2 regions of the Novosphingobium sp. NPDC080210 genome follow, and region 2 is predicted to be linked to the other one. Evidence: riboswitches for the same ligand, from Rfam matches in the RefSeq annotation. Region 2 holds a riboswitch; the other holds the start of a gene.

Region 1 (16,182 bases), on a different contig from region 2:
AGCACTCGCGTCTTCGGCGTTCTGGAGTAGCTCCTTAAAGATCGTAAAGCCCGAGGCATATCCCTCACGAAGGATCTGCTGCAGTCGAAGAATATCGCTTTCCGCCGAATGGACTAAACCACTAGACTTGATTTGAATATCGGCCACACTTAAATCAGCCACCTGTGACCTCCACGCGCTTAATCCCCATTAACAAGGTTGTTTTTCTCTCTGCGCGATCTCGGTCAGTGGATTTCGACAAGTTCGTTGCCTATTCAATTTACGACGATAGTCGTTTCGGATCTTAAGTTTATTCAAATTTTTTTTTGCTGTTCAGGCGTGAACCATAATAGTCGGCCAACTTCACGGCAAGGCAGGCCATGATTGCGCCCTCTTAGGCAGAAGGTCCCGCAACGCGGCTGGTTCTATGACTTCAACCTGATCGCCCCAACTGAGGAGGTGCCAAGCCATTTCAAGCAGCCCGCCGGCTCGGAAACGAACTACTAGCTTTCCATCGGCCTCATCCTCGACGGATTGGCTGTGGTGGAAGACGAAGCTTCGAGCCAGCGGAGCAGCCTCAGCCGAAAACCGCCAAACGACGTCCACGGGTTCTTCCTCAAAGACGCCAAAGCTGTGAGAAACGAACTCCTTCAGGCTGAAGCTAGGATCTCGCTCAAAGCCATCCGTCTCGAGCTTCAACTTGCTGATGGACGGTAAGCTGAAAAATTTAGGTTTTAGTGCCCCCTCCTGAAGGGCAACCAGGTAATGTCGATGGCCATACAGGAAGCCCAAAGGCGCAACTGTTCGGCGGGTGGATGACCTTCCACTGCGCGAAGCATAGTCGAAAGAGACCTTACGGCACGACTTGATCGCAGTCCTCAGCCCATCGAAAATGCTCGGGGAGATATGGGGGCGAGGTCCAGCTCGGTGCGCTAGGCCTTCTGCCTCGGTGAGCGCCTCGAGGTCGGGTTCGATGTGATTGAGGGCTCCCCCTTCAATCAGGTTTCGGATCTTCGCGGCTACACCTCGCAGGTCTTGAGAGTGAACAGGAAGATTCGCCCGTTCCATCGCAGCGGCGGCGATTTCGATGCTGGCGAGGTCATCTGATGTTATCTCTGCAAAACTCTGAGCTACGCCAGGGCTAAGGCGCCAGCGCTTGGTTCGCTCCCCAGTAGGAACCTCAGTCGCATTGGGGAAAGCGCGCATCACGGCATCACGCATTCGGATTGCCGTTCGCCGGCTGACGTCGAATTTTTCCTCGATATCAGCGATAGTGAGGCCGCCGCGCGCTGCCTGCATTTCTAAGGCAAGTTGGATAAGCCTTTCGGCCCGACTGTAGCGCATGTGTCCCCCTTTGACCTCTCTACCTAGCAAGGTCGTTCGTTCGGGGGCACCCTATAATCGATCAGGCGTGTCCCGCTTTGACATACAGCAAGCGCATCCTAGCCTGAACTGTACGTTCTCTGGGACCAATACTCAATCTCCAGGTGTTACCCACTCGAGCTTTGCCTTATGCATTTTAGCCACGATATGCCCCCCTGAAAATTCATTATATTCAGGTATTTGCCAAAAGATTAGCTCGATATCCGCCCCACTCTCAAGGCCTGCGAGGTAATCATACAATGCACCGATCTTATCGAACGACCTGCCATTCACGTACTTCAAGCGGTTGGCTGCTCGAACGTCAGACGCGCCAAGGTCGCTATCAGTGTCGATGTCTACTACGACGAAATGTCCAGCTGGGTCGACTTCCGCATTATCGACACGCCAAGGTTCGCTAACAATCACCCCTGAGATGTTGAGGGCTCGAGCCGATAGCGGGCTGGGAATAATTCGGACGGATGATTGGACTTCGAGTTCAACACCCGCGCGGCTAACTTTGACACTTACGGGCTCAACAGTTCCGCGAAGTTGATCGACCATCTGCGAGTAGGTTCGGATGGGGCCTGAGCCGTTTATGCCAACAATCCTGTCTCCGGGCCTGAAACCTTCGGCGGTGGAGGATACGCTGGCTACCGTGGGTTCTAGGCCATTCCTGCTGGTGGCAATGTCTATGGGAAGCATTCTGGTGTTCGCATCCTTACCTTGTCGGAGCAATTCCAGGATGTGGCAAATGGGCGGCATTGGCTGAGCCAAGCCGACTGCCGTCGCATTCTTGTCCTCTGAATCTTTGTAGCTGTGGGAGCTGACGCCAACGACTTTGCCGTCAGAGACGCGGATCAACGGACCACCTGAATTCCCGTGATTGATGGAGGCATCCGTCTGAACGAGCCTCTGAGGTGAGAACCAGGAGATGCCAGAGACAATGCCCCGTGATGCTGTGAAGTCGAGTCCCCAGGGGTGCCCGTATGCAAAAACAGATGCCCCCTCGTTAGGCGGGCCTGAGCACTCTAATTGTGCGACAGCTGCCGAGGCCGGGATCTGATCCACCGGTATTGAGAGCACAGCCATATCCATAAAGGTATCAACGTAAATGCGCTTGGCAGGTATCGGCTTGCCATCCTTGAATGTCAGCGTGATCTTGCCGGGCGATCTAGACGCCACATGGGCATTGGTCAGAAACCAGCCGCGTTGCTTGTCGATCAGGAAACCTGTGCCGGAATAATCTCCACGATTATCCGCATTAAGACCGATCTTCGTTTGAACATTGACCTTGACGGTATACCGAACCGCCTCCGCCAAAACCTCTTCTGGTGTTGGAGCCGCGCCGCGAGCATCGGCCAGCGTAGGTAAAACGAATGCAGCGCAACCAGATAACAACAAAAGCTTCAGTCGCGAACCGGCTAGCACAATGGGCATTCATCAATCTCACTTAATGTTTGTTCGCTGCGATGCCGCGAAATGTTGCAGGCCGCAATGGCCGCATGGCCTTTGAGTGTCCTCTAATGGCATTGGTTGTGGGTGAATGACATATGGATGCTGGCCAGGGACATGGGGATGTCCTTTTCACGCGAGGCTTGCGCAAGCGGTCTGAGTGAGAGAAATGCTCCGAAGCATTTCGAGGAAGCGCATGGGGCAAGGTCAACGTCAGGAAGTGGGAGGTGATAGCACCTTTACCCACTTGAAGGAGAAGCAGAGGGCCATTCGTGGCAGTTTTCCTGAGGACCTGGGTTTGCGGGTGCATAGAGCGCTAAGCTGGCTCGGCCGCGCAGAAGCTGAAACCAACGATCCCGACATTCGATTCATTCTGCTTTGGATTGGTTTCAACGCCGCCTACGCTGCGGACATTGAGCGTGACACCGAGAGCGAACGAGGCGTCTTTCAGACCTTTTTTGAGGCGGTTGTTCGGCTTGATTCTGACGATAGGCTCTACCGAGCAGTCTGGCAGAGATTTCCTCAAGAAATCAGACTTCTACTCGCAAATCGTCACATCTTCTTGGCTTTTTGGAAGCACCAGAACGGTGTGCCAGGGTATGAAGATTGGGCTGATCGCATGTCCACAAGTCAGCGTGCGATTAATGGTGCGATCGCGCGCAAAGACACCGCTAAGATACTGTCGGTCCTTTTTGATCGGCTATATGTCTTACGAAACCAACTGATCCATGGTGGCGCGACGTGGAACAGTAGTGTCAACAGGTCACAGGTTAAGGATGGAGCGGCGCTCTTAGGGGTTTTGTTGCCGATTTTTATCGACATCCTAATGGATAATCCGAGCCATGAGTGGGGCAGACCATATTACCCTGTCGTTGATTAGGCCGGTTTGCGCCGCGCTCAGAGGCTCATCGAGAGATGCAGCTCTGGTAGAGCGCAAAGCACATTTACCAAGCGGATCTGTTCAACGGTCTCGCACTTGGTTTCACGAAGTCGCGGAGAGCCAAACACAAGCGCCAATGCTCTCGCACGCGAAACTGCTACGTTGATCCGATTGCGTGAGAGTAAGAAATCAAGGCCACGAGGAACCTCGTCGGCAGAAGATGCAGTCATGGACACAAGGCATGCAGCCGCCTCCTGCCCTTGAAACTTGTCGACCGTCCCGACCCTTACGCCAGTGGGTAAGGCTTCGCAAAGCGCCAGAACCTGAGCGTTATAGGGGGCTACCACTATGATGTCTTTTTCGACGAGCGGTCGGCTTGCTCCATCAGAGGATGTCCAATTTCTGCCTAGCAGCGCGTCAATCGCGGCTCTTATTGCTCTAACTTCAGCGTCAGCCACTTGGGCGTTTCCAGCGTGTTGCACGGGGACCCAATAAGCCCCAGCCGATGGCAGCCCCGGTGCATCAATGGTCTGAAGTTGGGTTGCTTCATGACTAAGTAGGCGGCTTTCATACACCTGCTCCGAAATGAAAGCGCAGACTTTGGGGTGCATGCGCCTCGTGATCGGAAGGAAGATCCCCGCGTCCTCAGGCACAGTTGCGTGATGCCCCAACAGCCACTCAAGACATGAGCGATTTGCAGGTTCCGGGTGTGAGCCTTGGATGACCATCGGCAATTGCTGTGGATCGCCGACTAGCACGATGTTTCTTGCAATGCGTCCCATTGCGAGCAGGTTGGCAAGTGACACCTGTCCAGCCTCATCGACAAAGAGCCAATCAAATTTTTGGACGTTTTGTTCGCGCGCGAAAAAGAAGGCTGTTCCACCTACCAGCTGGGATGAAGCCAACGCGGCATCGTCATTGTTGGTGGGGCAAGCAACTGGGCCGTTCTTTGGGTAATCCATTTCACCGGCGTCCGAAACCTTGTGAGCGACCGTGAACGGAAAGTCGGATCCTTCCCAAGCCGAAAGGCATCCGCTGATGACGTTACGGATCGCCTCATGGGCCTGCGATGCCACGGCAACCCTCTTTCCTTGCCTCAACAGAGCCAGGATTGCCCGAGCGGTGACATATGTTTTCCCTGTCCCCGGGGGTCCTTGGATTGGGAGAATTGTTCCGTCCATTTTGAGAACAGCATCAACCACCCCCGTTACGAGATCCCCCCCTTGAAGGATGGGGCCACCGGCCTGCCCGGCTAGGCGAGGTGGATTTCGAGCAAGCAGATCATCAAGCGCGGCATAAGACCTGGGGCCACACTGATCTCGCACGACATCAAGGACAGCTGCGCTGATCGTCGATGTATCAAGCGGGGTATCAGGATGAAGGTGCAATTCATCTCGCAGCACAGCGGAGTTAGCAGCGCCTATCTTGAGGGTCACGAGGCTTTCGGCTTTATCAATGGCCTCGACAGTCACCGACCGAATGCTGCCATCTTCACCCTGAACGCTCGCCTTCTTGCCAGGCCGTAGCTTCGTTTGTTGTGGCGGATATTCATAAGTACGGGCCACAGACCTCTTGATCGTCCATGGATCGTTCACAGCTACTAAGGACGCGAGCGCGTCAAAATCCTCAATGAGCTCGTTTTCATCGCGATCGAAGCTGTCGAAAATTGCCCACCAAGCCGGTTTCAGCTCACGATCATGGAAACGAGCTAAGCTGAACAGGACGTCCCGGCGCTCCTCGTCCAGGCCAGACTGAGCAAGAAGATCCTCAAGCTGCGCAATCTGCACCAGCTTTTCCTCTTCTTTTTCATTGACCTCAGAAACGGTGATCGGTGCCGTGGCCTGAGCAATAGAAGCCCCGTGGCGCAATGTTACGAGCCAATTCCGAAGCTGCTCTGTCGAGACGCAGTCTACGCGATTGTAATCGGCTATCTCATCTAAGATTGCCTGATCCCCACTCTCCCGCCACTTTTCGTAGGCAACCACGGAGCCGCCAGCAGTCTTGACCTCGCCCTCCCGCTCAATCCCGTAAAACACTTCAAGTGCCTTAATTGAGTATGAAGGTTCGGAGGTGACAATGGCCCCTCGAACGACGGAATAAAGATCGACGAACCGCCCCTCACGGAGCCATTGGTCACGTAATGCCTCTCCCACCCCATAGCGCGAGGTCAGGCGCCTTAACGCGGTGATTTCATATGGGGCGTAATGATAAATCCTGGCCGCAGGGTATCGCGACAAATGGTCCTCAAAGAAATCAAATAGCTCGCGGAGAGCTTGCTCCTCTTGGACATGATCGTGGGCCCAAAAAGTCGTGAATTGGCCTTCGCACCAGACGCCGTGCAGATATTCGAGCCCGCCCTCGAAATGAGGATCACCTTCGATATCGTAGAAAAGGTCTCCAGGCTGAGGATCGGGCATTAGCTCAAAGCCCTTACCGGCTTGGGCAGGCCGCAACTCGACCGTGGGGTCTCCATTCTTTCGATCATGCTGCAGGCGAGCCTGGCTTTGCAGCTTCTGGTAGGTGTCTCGAGCGATGCCTTTTACAGGTTGGGCTGACTGCGCCAGATCGGCCATCGTCTTTATACCGGCTGCCTCCAGTTTGATTACCTGCCCGCGGGTAATCCCTGCAACCTGGAATAGGCTGTCTTCCTTTTCCCATTGCGCCCCGCAGTGATCCCGCCATCTGCAAAGGTCACAGTCCCGACACGGCATGGGGCGCGTTGGCTCAGGATTGGCAACAAAGAGCTCAAGACGCTCTCTAGCCATTCTTGCATACGCGTTGAATTCGCTCAGCCGAAGAGTGGCACGGTCCCCGTTCCCCAACTCGACATGAGCGCTTTCAGGTTCGCAGCCCTGGATGTCGGCGAGAAGATCGGAGTAGAGCGCGAGCTGAAGCACATGGCTGGGATGAGGTTTGCGCTTAAGCTTGGTGTCAGCGACCTCGTAGCTGAATGCTCCGAGGTCTGATTGCCGATCGACCCTCTCTAAAAAATCTGACCAGCCACCCCAGTTGCCGGAGAGCAATGCGCCTTGAAAAACCACGTCCGCGCCCTGAGCGAGCAGTTCTCTGGTCAGATTCGCATTTTCAGTCAGATCCCCGCGGTCTATCTCCAGTACCTTCAGGCCGCGGGCTTTTAGCGCCTCCAGGTGAGCTTTTTCGTGCGCGTCGCCGCGGGCCTGCAGCAATGCGGCGTCGTCACTGTCTTCGCACGGATTAAGCCCAACAGCGCCATTCATATACTGAAGGTCGAGATATGTCGCGTGAGAGCAGCCCATGAAGCGCATGAGATCGGTAGCCGATAAAAGGATCCTTCCCTCAAAACGCCTCATTCATTCCCCCTCAAGCAGTTAAGTTACGAGATATTCAGTTCTGGTCGGTCGCGCAAATAAGAGAGACCTCACAGACACCACATAAAATGTCAGCCCCCTCTTCGGCCCATGCACGCGTAGTGCAGCCTGAACACTCGTAGCGTAATTTGCGTTTTCCCGTCCTTGGCTTTGGCGCAAAAACGACAGGCTTTCCGTCGACCTCCTGCGGCAAACCCTCCAAGGGTGAAGCAGAGAACTCCATCTGCACTCCAGCGTCAGCCAAAGATGCTTGATACTGCTGAATTCGTTCTGGTGGCTGTGGCAGATGACGGTCAAGCCACGGCAGCTCGAACCCTTCAGCTGTCAGTTGCCTGCAGCTATGGAGAAACGGACCAGACGGTATGATGTAGTCGGACATGGCGTGACCCGTCTCACGACCGCCAGGAAGGCCTGTATGCGAAGGCTGCAATCCAACTGCAATCATCTTGTCCGCCCACTGGCGATTGTGAGGATTTGAGCGGCTTGGCTTGCCATTCTGGTGCTGCCAGACGTGGACCATCTCATGGACTAACGTTGCCATAGCGGACTCGACGGGCTGGATTGTGAAGTATCCAGGGTGAAGGCCAAGTTCACCAATCAATTCGCCGCCTGGTGCTATGAAACGCTGAGCGTGGTGGTAACCGTGATGGCGGTTGCTTGATCGAACCGTCATCAGGCATTGGCCTAGAGTCCCCTCGAACAGCGTCCGGTTAAAGTGGTCGAAGGCAGTCTGAAGCTGCTGATAAAAATAGAGCGTGGGCGTCTGAACTGTAACGGGTCTGGCAAGCATGCTGTGTGGGATCTCGTGGCGTGCGAATCTCTAATGATCGCGCACGGACCTTACCCTCTTTGAGTGTCAGAAGAGGTCATTCTGGCATTCAAGTGGGTGAGGCCCAAGCTGGTCTCATCTCAACCATGTCCCCAAATGGCATTCTTGAACGCACTGGAGCATCAGTGCCAGTCCGGGTCACAGCAGCCAGGTCGCGAAGTTTGAAGTGTCCTTCGCTGGCATCGCTGCACCTTAAGGCAAATCCAGCCACGAGATGATTCGTGGTCCCACTTCACTTTTCTTCATGGGGATCCTTATGAACTTTCGCATTTTCAGTGCGGCGTTGTGCGCGCCGGTAGCCCTTATTGTCTCAAGCCCGGCCAGCGCTGAGGGGTTTGAGGGATTTCGTGTTGACCTACACGGTGGATACGATGCCGTTTCAAGCGTCTACACAGTCGATGGAGCAACTGCTGGTGTGGGCATCGGCTACGACGTGCCAGTGGGGGAGAGCGTGATTGTCGGTGTGGAAGCCAATCTGGACTATTCGTCCGCAAAGGATGAAGGCGTCTATTTTGGTGTAGCGTATTCTCAGGTTGCTCGCCGTGACATCGAGCTTTCCGCGCGCCTTGGCGTTCAGCTCGGAAAGACGACCCTAGGCTACCTCAAGGCTGGCTACAGCAATGCTGGGTACGAAGGCGCAGCTGCTGGCTATGGCCTGTGGGCTTACGAGAAGGGCACTAGCGACGGCATCCGTCTCGGCGCCGGTCTCGAACAGCGAATTGCCGAGAAGTGGTTCGTCAAAGGCGAATATCGCTACACCCGTTATGGCTCTGACGATGTGAACCGTAACCAAGCCATTTTCGGCGTCGGCTACCGCTTCTGACACCCCAGCCTCCTGGGGTGTTTATAGGCACCCCTGGGGGCTTTCTCCCTAAAGAAGGCTTTCCTCATGAAAATCGATCGCTTCGCTCTGGCTGTAATTGTTGCAGCCGTCAGTCACCAGGCCAGTGCTCAGACCACGCCTGCTGCTCCTTCCGCGCAAACGGTAACGGCCCTACAGACCGTTTCGCGAGCACTGCCTGCTAGCACTTTGATCTCAGTTACCCCTGATGCCGAGATTTCATCAAAGCATGTCGAGGTCGGCCAAAAGGTCGGCTTCACAGTCGTCAACGACATTACTGATGGCGGTGTCGTTGTTATCCCTCGTGGCTCGCAGGTCGTTGCCACCGTGACCTGGAAGACCGGCAAAGCCGTTGGAGGCAAGTCAGGTAAGTTTGAGGTGACGTTCGAGAAGGTGAACGTTCGAGGGCGCGACTATGCGATGCGCGGCGTCCATCGCCAGGAGGGCAAAGGGAACACGGTCGCGGCGGTATTCGCGACATGGCTCGTCAGCGGTCGCTCTGCGGTTATGCAGCCCGGACAGTTCGTCAACGCCTTTACGGCTGAAGCAATCCCATACTGATTATGATGATGGGGAGGCGTGCCACATAGCTGGCACGCCTTCATTAACGGCAAAAGCAGAAGATTTATTTGGGTTCTGACGCGAGGCTATGTAGTGCAGAGAGCACTTCGTTGGCCTCGGAAATTTTCCAATCCAATATTTCTAGAGCTTCAGCCACCGAGCTATGAGACAGTTCCGTCACGTATGCAGTTTCTTCATTATTCCACTGGTCTAGCGGCCCAAGCAACCACTCACCATCGTGGCCTTCGATGGGCCGCCCATTGAACTCTGCAGGAAGCACAAGATCGCCTTTGGCATCTCGAAATTCAGGCAAGGGTTCGCCATCGTCATCGAACCACTCTCCCGGAATGTAATCGACGATTTCGTAAATGCAGACACCCAGGACAAATCCGTCATTTGCCGGTTTGGCGCAGAGATACTCTGTCCACGTATCCGCCATGGTGCCCTGCTCACGCGAGAGAATTTTGCTCCACGTCATGTCATCTACCTAGTCGTTGTAATTGTCGAAGAAAGGTCGAAAAATCCTTGGCAGGTCGAGTCCAAGCATCCCTTCGATCTCAGCTTCGAACTGTTTTCTCGATCAATTGCTCCAAGCGGTCCAGCCGCTCCCAGCGGTAAAGCTCCGGCGACTTCCAGCGACCGAAGTGACCGAGCGCTGCTGTCCCGGTGTAAATCGGGCGAAGCAGAACAAGCTCTTTGATGATGCCCGCCGGCGTAAGATCCCAAATGTCAGTCACCGCCGCTGCAATCTCTATGTCGGCGACCACCCCAGTGCCGTAAGTTTCCACGCTTACCGATACCGGTTCAGCCACACCGATAGCGTAGGCCAGTTGCACAGTGCAGCGCTTAGCCAACCCAGCCGCGACAATGTTCTTTGCCACATGGCGTGCCGCGTAGGCTGCAGAGCGGTCAACCTTGGTGGGGTCCTTACCGGAAAAGGCGCCGCCCCCATGAGCGCATGCCCCGCCGTAGGTGTCGACGATTATCTTTCTACCCGTAAGACCTGTGTCGCCCTTGGGACCACCCACAGTGAAGGGGCCAGCGGGATTGAGAAACGCCTTGAAGCTATCAGTGCGCATGCTGAGCGGGATCACATGATCGAGCACCTCGGCGGCGAGGTATTCCCGGACTTCTTTGATCGAGATGTCCGGCCGATGTTGCCAGGACAGCACGGCGGTATCGATCCCAACGGGAACGCCATCAACGTAGCGGACAGTCACCTGGGCCTTGCCGTCGGGTTTCAACACACCGCTGCCAGGAACAATCAGGGTGCTTGCCCTTTGGATCAAATCCGTGGCTAGGGACCAAGCTAGGGGTGTCAGGGCCTCGGTCTCGTTCACAGCATGACCGAACATTAGGCCCTGATCACCAGCACCCGTCGTTTCGCCTCCATCGACACCTGCCTGGATCTCTGGGCTTTGGTGATTGAAGCGAACCTCGACCTCGCAGGTGGCGGGATCAATATCGTACTGATCGGAACCGTAACCAATCTGCCGGAGCGCCTCGCGGACGATCCCGGGAGCGGCAGCGCGAACGGCTTTGAAATCTTCCACCCTCTCAGTTCGAAACTCGCCGGCAACGATGATCTTGTCGTTGGCCGCAAAGGTCTCGCAGGCGACGCGGGCGTTACGGTCCCGCTCCAGGAATGCGTCGAGAACAGCGTCGGAAATCCGATCGCAAAGCTTATCGGGGTGTCCCGCAGACACAGATTCCGACGTAAACAGGCCATTGAAAACAGACATGGAAAGTCTCCATTTTTAGCCATTTCGACGACGTCGGGGGTGGCAATCAGGAACAAATCCCCCCAGCCCGTGGGTGGGCCAGCCCTATTTCAGAAAATCAGCGGAGCACGATTAACTCGGGCGTTCCGCTAGCATCGAACCATACGATCGCGTTTTGCTGATACTTGCGTCCCAGTTCACACGCCTGCTCCCGACTGATGCCAATCGCCGCATAGCTGGCCTCAGCGGGCCAGCTGGGGTCTTCGCCCTGACCGGCTCCTTCAAAAACGGAAGCACCGAGCTTGAGGAGATCTTTTCGCAGCTCGCCTTGGCGGACAGCGTTTTCGGCTGCCGGGAGTTGGACGCTGAGCGGATTTTCAGCAGTGATAAAGGCGCCGCCGGATGCTCCGGCGGCACCGACCAGCTGAGCTGCGGCCCTCGAAGGCTCGCCAATTCTCAGCACGATTTCGCCGCTGTCCGCGAATGCGCGATATTGCGTGCGCTTGTAGGCCTCAATCAGTTCTGCCGGCACTTCAGAAACAGACATAAAAAAACCCTCCTTACGGAGGGTCGACACGGCTTCCGCTTCGTTGCTCCGAAGAGCCACATCTGCTTTCGCAAAACCACCTTGCCCGGATCGGCAGGTTGGCGTGGGTGTCGACCCAACTCTTGATGACGCATTTTTGTTAACTGTTCCGCGCGGCTGATGCAAGAGGTTGCAAACCCGGATCAGTCCCCGTGAAAGTTCTGGCCACCCACGAAAGCGGCTAACTCCTGATCTGTGTAATCCTCTAGCCGCCTACCTTCAGGCACCCAGCTGTCCACGAACAACCCCTCTTCGACCGCAGCTTTCATTGCAGCTTCAGGAGTTAGAAATAGGCCAAACCACTCGAACTCCCAGCCACCTTGTCCGCAGCAGTATGACTTTGCGGCCAAGACTGCTTTGTTGCCGAGCTGATCCGAGATCGGGTACCCTTCTAGGTATGGCCCGTAAAACTCAGACCTGGCACTTTCGACTTCCAAACGTGCGTAAGCTGCACGGTGCGCATCAGTAATTGGCTGTTCCGGCTCGATATCGAGACGATCTCTAACTTCTGTGTCTTCGGCTTCTAGGGAATGCATTGTCCCCAGCGCGGCATCCCCAAACTCGTAAAATGCAGAAGCGCCATCCTCATCCAGCCAGCCCTCTATTTCCTCCTCAGCTGATGGGTCCGCCACGCCCTTATAAAGGCTGCTAATCGCCGCGTCGCGCGCGCTCCATAAGGATTGAGGGAGAGGAAGTTCACTAGACATACGTAAGCCAATCTTTGAACCGAAAGTCACCTACATCTATGGAGCGGCTCCAGTTTTCACGCAACGGGCTGGCTTTCTAGATGTGTCAATTGAGGTCACAACTCCTCCTACCCTAGTTGACGCTCGGCCTGAATTCAGCCCAAGTAATGACAAATTAGAGATGCGCTAAGCGACATTGTTGGCTCGGCCGCAAATGTCTCACGGAGAGATGGGCAGTGAGCCATCATGACGGGACAGTATATTACCTCCCTGGTCGCGGGGGCAGGGTTGATGAGGGGCTTGGTTTAGCTCTCCAAAGGCGTGGGCTTACCGTCTACGGCCAGCACCTGTTCGGAGAGTTCCAGCGCCTGATCTTTTCGGATCAGATCCAGGTGATCGCCGAGGATCTCAAACACGAGTTCTGGAGCGAAAATGGGTTAGTCGTGGCGAACTCCTTTGGAGCCTACCTTTTCCTGCATGCGCAAACACTGCTGGAACCATTTCCAGGCAAAGTCCTACTGCTCTCTCCTATTATTGGGGCCACTGCTGCCCCTGGGAATGGGCTACGGTTCTCTCCGCCATTCGCCGACCGGCTCCTCCAACTTGCGCAAGGCGGCGAACTTACCAAACCATCCCGCTGCGAAATTCACGTTGGAGAATCCGATTGGCAGAGCGAACCTGCAAAAGTCGGCCGCTTAGGCGAACTTGCCGGGATCCCGGTAACGGTCGTGCCCGGAGGCGGCCACATGCTCGATAAAGGCTACGTGTCAGACCTGCTTGATCGCTGGCTCCCAGCTCCTATGACCTAGGCACATCAATCGTCCGCTACCAACTGCTCGAAGATCTCACAGGTCTTGGGCCTGGAAGGTCGGGGGCGAGCGTCACGGGCTTTCCTATAGTGATGTCAGATGAACCAACGAGCTGTGCTCCGGTTTTATCTGCGAATGTCTCCGCGATGGATTTCACGCCGGCCAATGCAGCGCTACCTAGCAGAGCTTCTAGGTCCTTTGCATAGTAATCAAACCACGGAAGCCCTGCCGCAGTGTAGTCCTTCGCCGTGAGGGGCTCGTTTTGAGCCGCCTCACCGGTAACTGCCGTCCAGTCCTTCGCATGGATAAGCGAAACGAACACACGTTCCGTCGTATCCCAATCCCAATCCTCGAGATTGAAAGCGTCCTCATAGATCTCCTGGTGCATTCGCCCTCCAGCCCCCAAGCCCATCTCGACGCTTTCGCAACACCTGCTCAGACATGCGTCCATCAGCATCGCAGGCCCACTTGCCGCCTTGATCCTTTTCCAGACCGACGCCTTGAGTGGTGTGACCGATATTTGAACGCCCCCCCACTCACTAGCTTGTGTAAGCTGCTCTTCAACCGAATAGCCATCGCCAAGGGGCATAGCGACGAATTGGCGGATCACGCCTTTCTCGATTGCAAAACCGTCAAGCCATGGCTGGGATGGGGATACGACATAGTCCTGAGGGTCGCGATGGAGGCCTGGGCGCCAACTTTCACCTGACACCGCGTTGATTTTGCCCGCTGCAATTTTGACCGCAACCGGAAGACCAAAGCCGGTCTCCATGGAGTTGCCATCAGACCATTCTGGGCCATCGTTGTTGAAGCTCATCCACATGGCCTCGGCTTGCCACATTGGCATGATCACCCCGCCGCGATCCAAGGTGTGGGCGGGCAGATTTTTAGCGTAGTCCTCAACATGACGCAGTGGGAACGTGCCCAAGCCCGGCGGCAAAAAGTAAGTTTGCTCGGTGTCCGGAATACGCAACGTGCGCATGAAGCTTATCGAAAACTGCGCGTCCGGTTCAATGCTCGGGAAGCGGAAAATCAGGTCATCATCCTCAAGGGTTGGCATCGGACTTCCTTTCACCATTGCCCGTCACGCACATCCCGCACGATCTTGAGCACCGCTTGGTCAGGCATGGATTTGATTGAGCGGATCAGATCCGCGAAAAGTTTGGGGCGAGAGAGAATCGCCTGTCGGAGGTCGGCTGATATCTTTCCGGCCATAGCCAGCAGGACATCGGCATCTTCTCCGAGCTCATACGCCAGCTTGAGTAGTGTATCCTCACCTGGCGGCGCGACCTCGTCACGCTCAACACGGGAGAGATATGCAGGCGTTACGCCACAGCGCATGGCTAACTGGCGCAACGTGAACGCTCGATCATCCACCGCCAGTGCTTCGCGCTTCTGACGCAGGTAATCACCTAGCGAGGCGCTTTTTGAACTGTTGAGCAAGTGTTGCATGTTGCCTGACTAGGCAACACCTTTATCCACGTCAAGGTTTGTGCACCCAGTCCGCTGACGGCGTATGCCAAATGGGGACATTGTTGATTGCACTCAAACGGGCTGGGCCGCAAAACAGCGCCTTAACCTTACCCAACGCTATTGAGCACAAAGCCGTTCGCAGCCAGACTCAGGCGGATAGATCAACCTCGAATCAAGACCTCGAGTGATCTGAATGAATACGTGAGGGCAAGAGTGACGGGTTATAGCATCAATTGGAACCCGCTGGTTCGCAGGGATTTTGAAGGTTTCAAAAAGCTTGCGATGGAGATTGAGGACCCCAGTGCGCGCGAGAAGGCACTTCTTAAAGCCGGTGGGCTGATCGATGCGCTGATGGGTGAGTTGGTGAGGATCGGCTATTTCACCGACCCCGAAAGCGTCAATTATGCCATTGAGAAATATAAAGCGGCTATTGATGACGGGCTTGAGCTAGAGCTCAGAAAAAAACTCTTCCAAGAGATTTCGACCTTCACTCAATATTTCGAAGACTGCACAGCTCTAACATATGTGCCTTTCGTCCTGGGAGATGCGGATCGCGGCATAGTCTCCACGGCCACACTTGATTACGTCAGTGTGGCAAAAATCGAGGAAGGCGCCGACCCGATGCTCGTTCCTCGTCATGTTGTCCGCATGATCGAGGGTAAGCTTCCGGTTAACCGAGGGGCTGCGTTTGGCGGTCTTTTGAGCACGGGAGACCCAAGAGTTTGCTCGGGCCTGCTTTGGGACCTGCGGCACCAGCTCTCTGAAGATGAAATCAATGAGGCCTGCCTTTGCCACACCGGCTTTATTGGTAGTGCAGCGGTTGAGTTCTACCTAAAATGGCTCGAAGAAATTGTTCATACGGGGCAGGATGAACTGTTCGGCAAACTGGCTTCGGGCTTGGCCCTGTTACGCCGAAACGTTCAAACGGAGTTTGTGTTCACGGGGCAGCGGCCATTTCCTTATGCCAGCGTACAGGGCGAGGAACTTTTGGCCATTCTGAAGCCCGTGCCAATTGACGATTTCACGCGTCAAATTGCCTCCCGAATGCTTCATCTTGGTAGTCTTGAGCACGAACCCAGGGTTATGCCTGAAGTGCTCCGAATTTGGAGTATATGCACTCTGCCTGATGCCAAAGGCATTCTGATAAGCGACGACCTGACTGAAAGGTGTTGGGAGCTTATTAAGGGGCCGAGGAAGTCCGACCCGAATGTAAACGAAGCGCTTTGCGAGATTATCGATGCCTCGATAGGCATCAGTGGCGATTTTTCCCTAGCTTCCAAAATCGGTGAAGAAATCACCAAACGTGGGGTACCCGCCATCTGGGAGTTCGTGTTTTCTCGAGGGGAAGCCGCAATCACGAACCAACGTTGCGACGGGCCTAACGGAGCAACTTGGGGCCAAATCATCGCGATGCCGGTGGTATGTGATACTGAGACTAGCGACGAGCAGATCGTCGAAATTTGCCAGGCAATCCCACCACTTCCGGATGGTCAGGAGTTCAAGTTCTGTCCAGTGATCATGACGTGGTCCAACCTCAACAGGATTGCCTCCACTCGCCTTCTCCACGCTATGCTGCAAAAGTGGCGGACTGACGAAGATAAGCCGGCAGTGGAAGCTGATATCACAATGTATGCCGCAGCCACCCGTGAGGAGACG
Region 2 (6,004 bases):
ATACCCAGAGAGCCGGCCAGCGCGGCAAGAGTTGAACAGCGCATCGCGCAGGGCAAGTGCCAAGAAATGCTCCGGTGGCAGGTAGGAGACTTTCTCATCGTATCCGGCCCAGCCTGTAATCACGCACTGATCGTTGACGTGGTGGGACCAAGGTGCGGGGGCGCGAGTTTCCAGGCAGAGCGCTGAATGAATTCGATACCTGCTGGCATCAATCCAGTTGGAGCCATCGAGGCCTATCGATCTGCCCGCTTCGGTTACGATTTCGGGAAGGTCTCGCTCGAACGGAACGCTGGTTACCACGCCGCCCGAAATCCACATTTGATCTGACCAGATAGAGACCTCTACCTGGGCATAGGCATCCCTATCGAGCCTGGTCGCCTCTTGCACGATAGCGTCGGCAACCAGGTCGCAGAATTTATCTGGGTGGCCGGGAAGAGCGGCTTCACTGAACCGGATCATGAAGGATACCTTTGCAATTGGGTGTAAGGAATACCGGCCGCTCTCAAGGCGGCGGGCGATCCGTGCCTTGCGATGATCGCATGCAGCCGGGCAGCAGAACGCGCCGCGGCGACGAGACTGGGGTCGAGCCCTTCGATGAACCCGTCAGTGACTACAACAGCTGCTCGGGGACGCGTTTCGATAACGTGCCGCAAGACGCAGGCCATACTGGTGCCGCCGGTCGTTGAAGTGACCAGACGACCAGCTTGGATATGCGCTGGGACGACTTCATCACTGAATGCCCAGAAAGGCCTGCGGATGTGGCCGGCGAGCCTTGTCAGCAATGCGATGAGCGCTGGCATCTCAGAATTCATTGAGCCCGAGACATCGAGATAAACCTGAGCAGTGGCGCCTTTTCGCACGGCTACACTCTCCCAGCGGGATTGAGGCAGGATGGGGTCCCACAGCGATCTTAAGAATGCGCGGCGATCTCCAGGGGACAGAACCGGCAGCTGGATGGAGTGGGTCCCGCCCACTGCGCGCCTAGCCTTGGGATCAGGAAGAACATGGCGCCGCAAGATTTCCAGCGCAGCTTTCTCCCATTGGCGGACAGGATCGTTCGCTGCCTTTTCGAGGTCAACGAGGGCTTGGCTATTTCCCAGCCCGGCGCGTTGCCCGCGCCAAATGCCAGCTCCGTTCATTTCGCGCATGGCTTGCTCAAGCGCGTCTGTAATTGGTCCTGGCAATGGGCCGCCAAATTCCTCGTGGTTGCCGATCAGGTCTCCATGCAGAGTGGTTTCGGCCGGTTGGGCTGTCGTAGCACCGGCCTTTGCTTGTGCTCTCGCAATCTCTTCGGCCAGTTCAGCAATGTCATCAGCGACCAGCGTTCCGGCGTAGAGCCCTTTCCAGGCCCGATCGACCGCAGACACATTCTTGAGGCGTGGTAAATCGACTTGTTCGGCAGGAGTTGGGGGGCGAAGCAGCTTGGTAAACCCTGCGGCCTCAGCATAGTACGTGCGGAAGAATGATGCCCAATCCTCCCCCTGTGTGCGGCAAATGATCGCATTAATCACGGCGTCGAAGGCAATGTGGCGGGCGCGCGAAAGATGTGCAGAGCTCTCGGTATGCCGCAGCAGGACATGCAGAAACTCATGCACGATGACAGCCTTCACATGGGTCTCGGTCTTGCAGTGAGCCGCGATGAATTGCGGGTTCACCAGAAAACGCGGCTGAGCCTCGCAGCTCACCGCAAGGGTCGGAACACTCTCGGTAAAGGTCACCTCGAGGATCCGCAGAACCGCCCTGACTGCAAAGGGGTTTTCGTCGATGAGCTCGCGGTAGAGTGCGAGGAAATGATCAGGTTTCATTGATAGAAGCTCCCTGGATCGTAGAGTTCGAGGCGCCGCCCAAGGCTCACCTCAGTCCAGATTACCGGTCTCTCAGGATCATAAATCGAGCTGGTCGATAGCCCGAGGATCAGGGCTTCACGCAGGATCACTTCTGGCCTCTCGAGCCGGACGTCTTTTGGTGTAAAGTGCTCTGGCGCCGGGCGCGCCATCAGGCGTCTCGGTGGGTGGTCAAACAGGTCGCGCAGTTCCTCAGGCGACCGGCAGCCGGCATCGCTGAGAAGCTCTTCCATGAATTCGCGAGGGCTGGCTCCAATTCCAAACCAGATGCCCACCCTCAATACGAGCGGGATCTTCACGAACGCATCTCCTGGACCGAGGAGAGAGCTCGTGAGGTGCTCCCTGTGCCATCGGCTCATTGGAGCGCCTGAGTTGGCATATCGCGCCGAACCGGGGCTGATCGCTATCACGGCTGCACCCGCGAACGGATCAATTCAACCGCAGCATGAATGTCCTCTTCAAGCTGTTCAGGCCGCTCGATGGGGATCTGCTCAACGAGGCAATGGTAAAGAAACTGCCGAGCACGCGATAGGCGAGCACCTGAGAGCTTCTGTAGGTGGAGCGCCACCTTAGTGAGCTTGGGTGGGTGGCTAGTTTTCGTGCCCGGCGGTTGGCCCCACTCGAGGTGGCCATCAACCTCAAGGATTGGGGCTGCTATGCGGGCGAGGTCATTCACTCCCTCCGCACCGATAGGAAGGCGCCCGGCGGATGCTGCCGGATAAGTGACATAGGCAAAGGCCGCAGCCCTCTCAGTTCGTTCTGTCGCAAGCAACTGTGCAACGGCCTGCGTGCCGGCGTCAGATGAGGGGCACCGGGTGAGCAGGATCTCTACTTTTCGTGCAATGGAAGGCTCTGCAAGAAAGGCATGGACCCAGGCAGCCTGCGTGCTGTTTGCAGTGTCCCATGCCGCGCGGTGCGCGGCTTGGACAAGCTCAGCCGAAAGCTGCTGGCCCCAGGCCCTGTGAGGCAGGCTACATCGTAAAATCGTGATGTAGACGTCCTCGCGGCATTCTGCAGCGATGATGCTTGCTGCAAGCAGGCTGCGCGCAAGTAACCGAGTGCGGCGAGGTGAAATCCTGATGCCCGCAACTACAAGGTTGTTTGTGACGGCGGTGACATAGTCCAGCAGATAGGGGGGGCAGCAGACGAGTTGCTCCTCGAATGTGCGCCTCCATCTGGTCAAAGCTACCGCCAGAGCGCCACCATCGTCAGCAATTCGGCCTTCGCCAGCCGGTGTCGCAATGGCTCGGCGTTCCTGTTCGCTTAGCTGCTCCCAATCGGCTGCCTCGACGAAGAGACTGAACCTGTCAGCGAGTGCAGGATCGAGAGGCTCGGAACCCAGGTAATCATCGTCGCCACCTTGATCACCCGACGGCGGGTTCATGGCTGCCCACCTGAAGCGCAGATTGGAAAGGGCGATGCCCTGAATTTTGCGCTCGTGGACAAGGGCGAACAGGCGGTTTTGGTGTTCTGGCTTGCAGCGACTGATCTCGTCGATCAGCACCGATTGTGCGGGCCATACTGTCGCTGGAGTTTCCAGAAAGCGGACAGTGCCGGCTTCCTGTTCTGGAAACGGGAAGCCCACCAGATCGTCAAAGGAGATCAGTGACGCGTTGTAATGGCGGTGCTCGAGGGACAGAGCCTCGGACAGGGAGTTGAGCAAATAGGTTTTGCCGGTCCCTGACCGACCTACGAGTAGAAGCGGGTCCTCAGTTACAAGAGCAGCCAGGATGGCGATCTCGAGCTCATCAAAGCCATAAACCCCAAGGGCGGGCAGGAATTTGCGGAGCTTGCGCGGTCCATCATCGGTGCCCGCCTTGGCTTGGCTTGGTTCGTCAATTATCAGGGCGTTCATTTTGTTGGTCCTCTTCGGTGTTGGCCGAGAAGGACTGCCCGCATCCCATGTCTTCCCCCGCTTGATTGCCTAGGGCCGCATGCCGCCGTTTGGCGGAACCACCTTACCCGGGCGGGCAGGTTGGCGGAGGCGTCAGCCCCACTCGCTATGCTTGGTGTGGTCGGTTTTACCGGTTCAGCTGCTCCCGACCCCGCTGGATGCTTATCTCTGGGCTAGGCGCCTCGACATCCAGTGAGTTTAACGGCCCAACTCTTACCCAGCGGGTGAATGCGCCGCTGCCTAGGCAGATTACTCGAACCCGCTTGCCGCGGAAAACTGCAAAGTTTCCGCGCTTGTTCACTGGCACATCGTAAAGGAACGATTGCCCGACCTGATGAACAAGGTAGGTTCTCGGATCGACACTCCATCCGACATAGCCAAACCACGCACTCATAGATTCAAGGTCGCGTTGGAGACGCCGCTTCTCGGAACTCCAGCCTTCAATTGACTGCAAGCGCCGGATCTTCGCGCCCAGAATGTCGTCAAAAGAATCAGGATGCACGTCACGAAGGTCAATCAGGCGTGATCCATGCCTTGGGAAATAGCGAGAAGTCAGCATGGTTTATATCCGCAGTTCAGGATGAGATCCGAACAAACTGCGAACGTCAAAATGGGCGCTGTTATCATCATTACCTCCTATGTTTGCCCTCGGGCCTCGTCGTTGAACCACCGATGCCGGAGTTGGCCGGTTGGCAGGGCAGAGCCCTTCTTGACGATGCTTGCTAGCTAGCGTCCGCTGCGTTCATTGCAACGAAAATCAACTATCAGCCGCCCAAGTCAAACCCATCCATGTCCTCAAATGACATAATTGATCTGATGTTCTCAAGGTGAAGCACAGCGCATGGTGCTGGCAAGCTTTGGTGTGTCATAAGAGGACACTGTAGGTAACTGTGCTAATTGCATGGTCATTGGTTCAACGCCACGGTTAGACAAGTAAAGGTTTGTCCTGCGGGGTTTTAATACATGCGCTTTAAGTTCGCACTTCTCATCGCCTTGCTGGCAATCCCCCCGCAAGTAGTCTTGGCCAAATCTAGCCCGGCAAAGGCTCCGGAAGAGATCTTGGCTGATGCTGAGCGCTACACAGTCAAGGTCGAAGTTCAGACGACCATTGGTCTGAGGAACGATGAGCGCGGTCGAGGCAGCGGTACAGGCTTTTTGATTGATAAGGGGCGCGGATGGATCCTGACCAATGCCCATGTTGCTTCTCGTTCGCCCGGGCGGATCACTGTCGCCTTTAAAGACGGAGAGCCGGTCCTAGCCAAACGTATCCACGTGGACGCGTTCATGGATGTAGCGATCCTTGCCATCCCTCTCGGAGAAATACCCGCTTCTGCCATCCCAGCTAAGTTGGAGTGTTCAGGGCTGCCCAGTTCTGGCGCCTCCGTATTCGCTTATGGCCACCCTTCGGGGCTCGATTTTACTGCGTCTCGCGGTATTGTTTCTGGTGCATCCTGGTTCCCGCCATTCACACTCGTCCAGACAGACGCGACAATTAATGCAGGTAATTCCGGCGGCCCGTTGATCAGGGTTTCTGATGGCCTAGTCGTCGGTGTCAGTTCGCACAGTTACAAAGACACCGAAGATAAGAACGCGACGTCGGTAGGCTTGGCCCAGCCAGTACCCCCCATTTGCCATCTTCTAGACCTGCTCAAGCAAGGCCGAGATGCTCATACGAAACTGTTGCCAGTCGATATCGCGACTGGCCGAAATGGCCGGGAGCCCACAGTAGCCAGTTTTGCAGAGGGTTCGCGGCTTTTGCCGGGAGACCGAATTGTACGCATCAATGGCTCAACCGCCATCGTGACCTACCCAGATCTGTTGGACCGTCTGCGGGGTGCCAATCAGCCTGTTAAGGTGGGCGTGAAGAGAGGCGGCGCTGATCTCGAGGTTTTATCAAATCTTCGGACTGTGCCTGATCCGCTTGGGCACAAGGCGATAAATATCTCGGGTGTGATCATTAGCGAGCCATGGCGTGTCGATAATGCAGAAGTCGACCCCGCTGGGAACCTGGTCGCCGTCGACTTCGACACGGAGGCTGATCTTGGTGCATCCGATGTTCGGGCGTCAGACCGGCTAAAGTACGTAAATGGACGCTCTTTCACCAGGATTGACGACCTTTACGAGTACCTCGATGGTCTAAAGGACTGCGCGGAGCTTGAGATGATTTTCTGGCAGGTACCCGAATATAAAGAGTTCTCAGGCGGTCATATTGTGGCGCGAATGCACAAGTCGAAACTTGAGAGGGTTTCTGCAGATAGCACTGAAT

What was found. Region 2 has a riboswitch for S-adenosylmethionine ahead of ACQKOE_RS16455 (AAA family ATPase). Riboswitches for the same ligand answer to the same signal wherever they lie in the genome.
Region 1: linked by a shared signal. The riboswitch ahead of ACQKOE_RS13035 (DUF3293 domain-containing protein) and the one ahead of ACQKOE_RS16455 (AAA family ATPase) in region 2 are both predicted to bind S-adenosylmethionine.

What each region holds. Positions count from the first base shown of each region.
Region 1 covers NZ_JBNNWL010000004.1:255,561-271,742, forward strand. Annotated here, with positions in the region: gene ACQKOE_RS12985 (sacsin N-terminal ATP-binding-like domain-containing protein) at 1-162, opposite strand, end outside; gene ACQKOE_RS12990 (helix-turn-helix transcriptional regulator) at 343-1,323, opposite strand; gene ACQKOE_RS12995 (S1C family serine protease) at 1,456-2,778, opposite strand; gene ACQKOE_RS13000 (hypothetical protein) at 2,963-3,673, shown strand; gene ACQKOE_RS13005 (TM0106 family RecB-like putative nuclease) at 3,691-7,002, opposite strand; gene ACQKOE_RS13010 (SprT-like domain-containing protein) at 7,037-7,810, opposite strand; gene ACQKOE_RS13015 (outer membrane protein) at 8,106-8,672, shown strand; gene ACQKOE_RS13020 (hypothetical protein) at 8,739-9,251, shown strand; gene ACQKOE_RS13025 (hypothetical protein) at 9,316-9,729, opposite strand; gene metK (methionine adenosyltransferase) at 9,809-10,993, opposite strand; gene ACQKOE_RS13035 (DUF3293 domain-containing protein) at 11,091-11,519, opposite strand; SAM-I-IV-variant riboswitch at 11,549-11,653, opposite strand; gene ACQKOE_RS13040 (hypothetical protein) at 11,702-12,265, opposite strand; gene ACQKOE_RS13045 (hypothetical protein) at 12,481-13,053, shown strand; gene ACQKOE_RS13050 (hypothetical protein) at 13,070-14,113, opposite strand; gene ACQKOE_RS13055 (helix-turn-helix domain-containing protein) at 14,125-14,505, opposite strand; gene ACQKOE_RS13060 (tetratricopeptide repeat protein) at 14,740-16,182, shown strand, end outside.
Region 2 covers NZ_JBNNWL010000013.1:119-6,122, forward strand. Annotated here, with positions in the region: partial or broken gene ACQKOE_RS16440 (S-adenosylmethionine synthetase N-terminal domain-containing protein) at 1-459, opposite strand, end outside; gene ACQKOE_RS16445 (hypothetical protein) at 456-1,805, opposite strand; gene ACQKOE_RS16450 (hypothetical protein) at 1,802-2,143, opposite strand; gene ACQKOE_RS16455 (AAA family ATPase) at 2,251-3,699, opposite strand; SAM-I-IV-variant riboswitch at 3,751-3,855, opposite strand; gene ACQKOE_RS16460 (hypothetical protein) at 3,866-4,297, opposite strand; SAM-I-IV-variant riboswitch at 4,367-4,459, opposite strand; gene ACQKOE_RS16465 (S1C family serine protease) at 4,702-6,004, shown strand, end outside.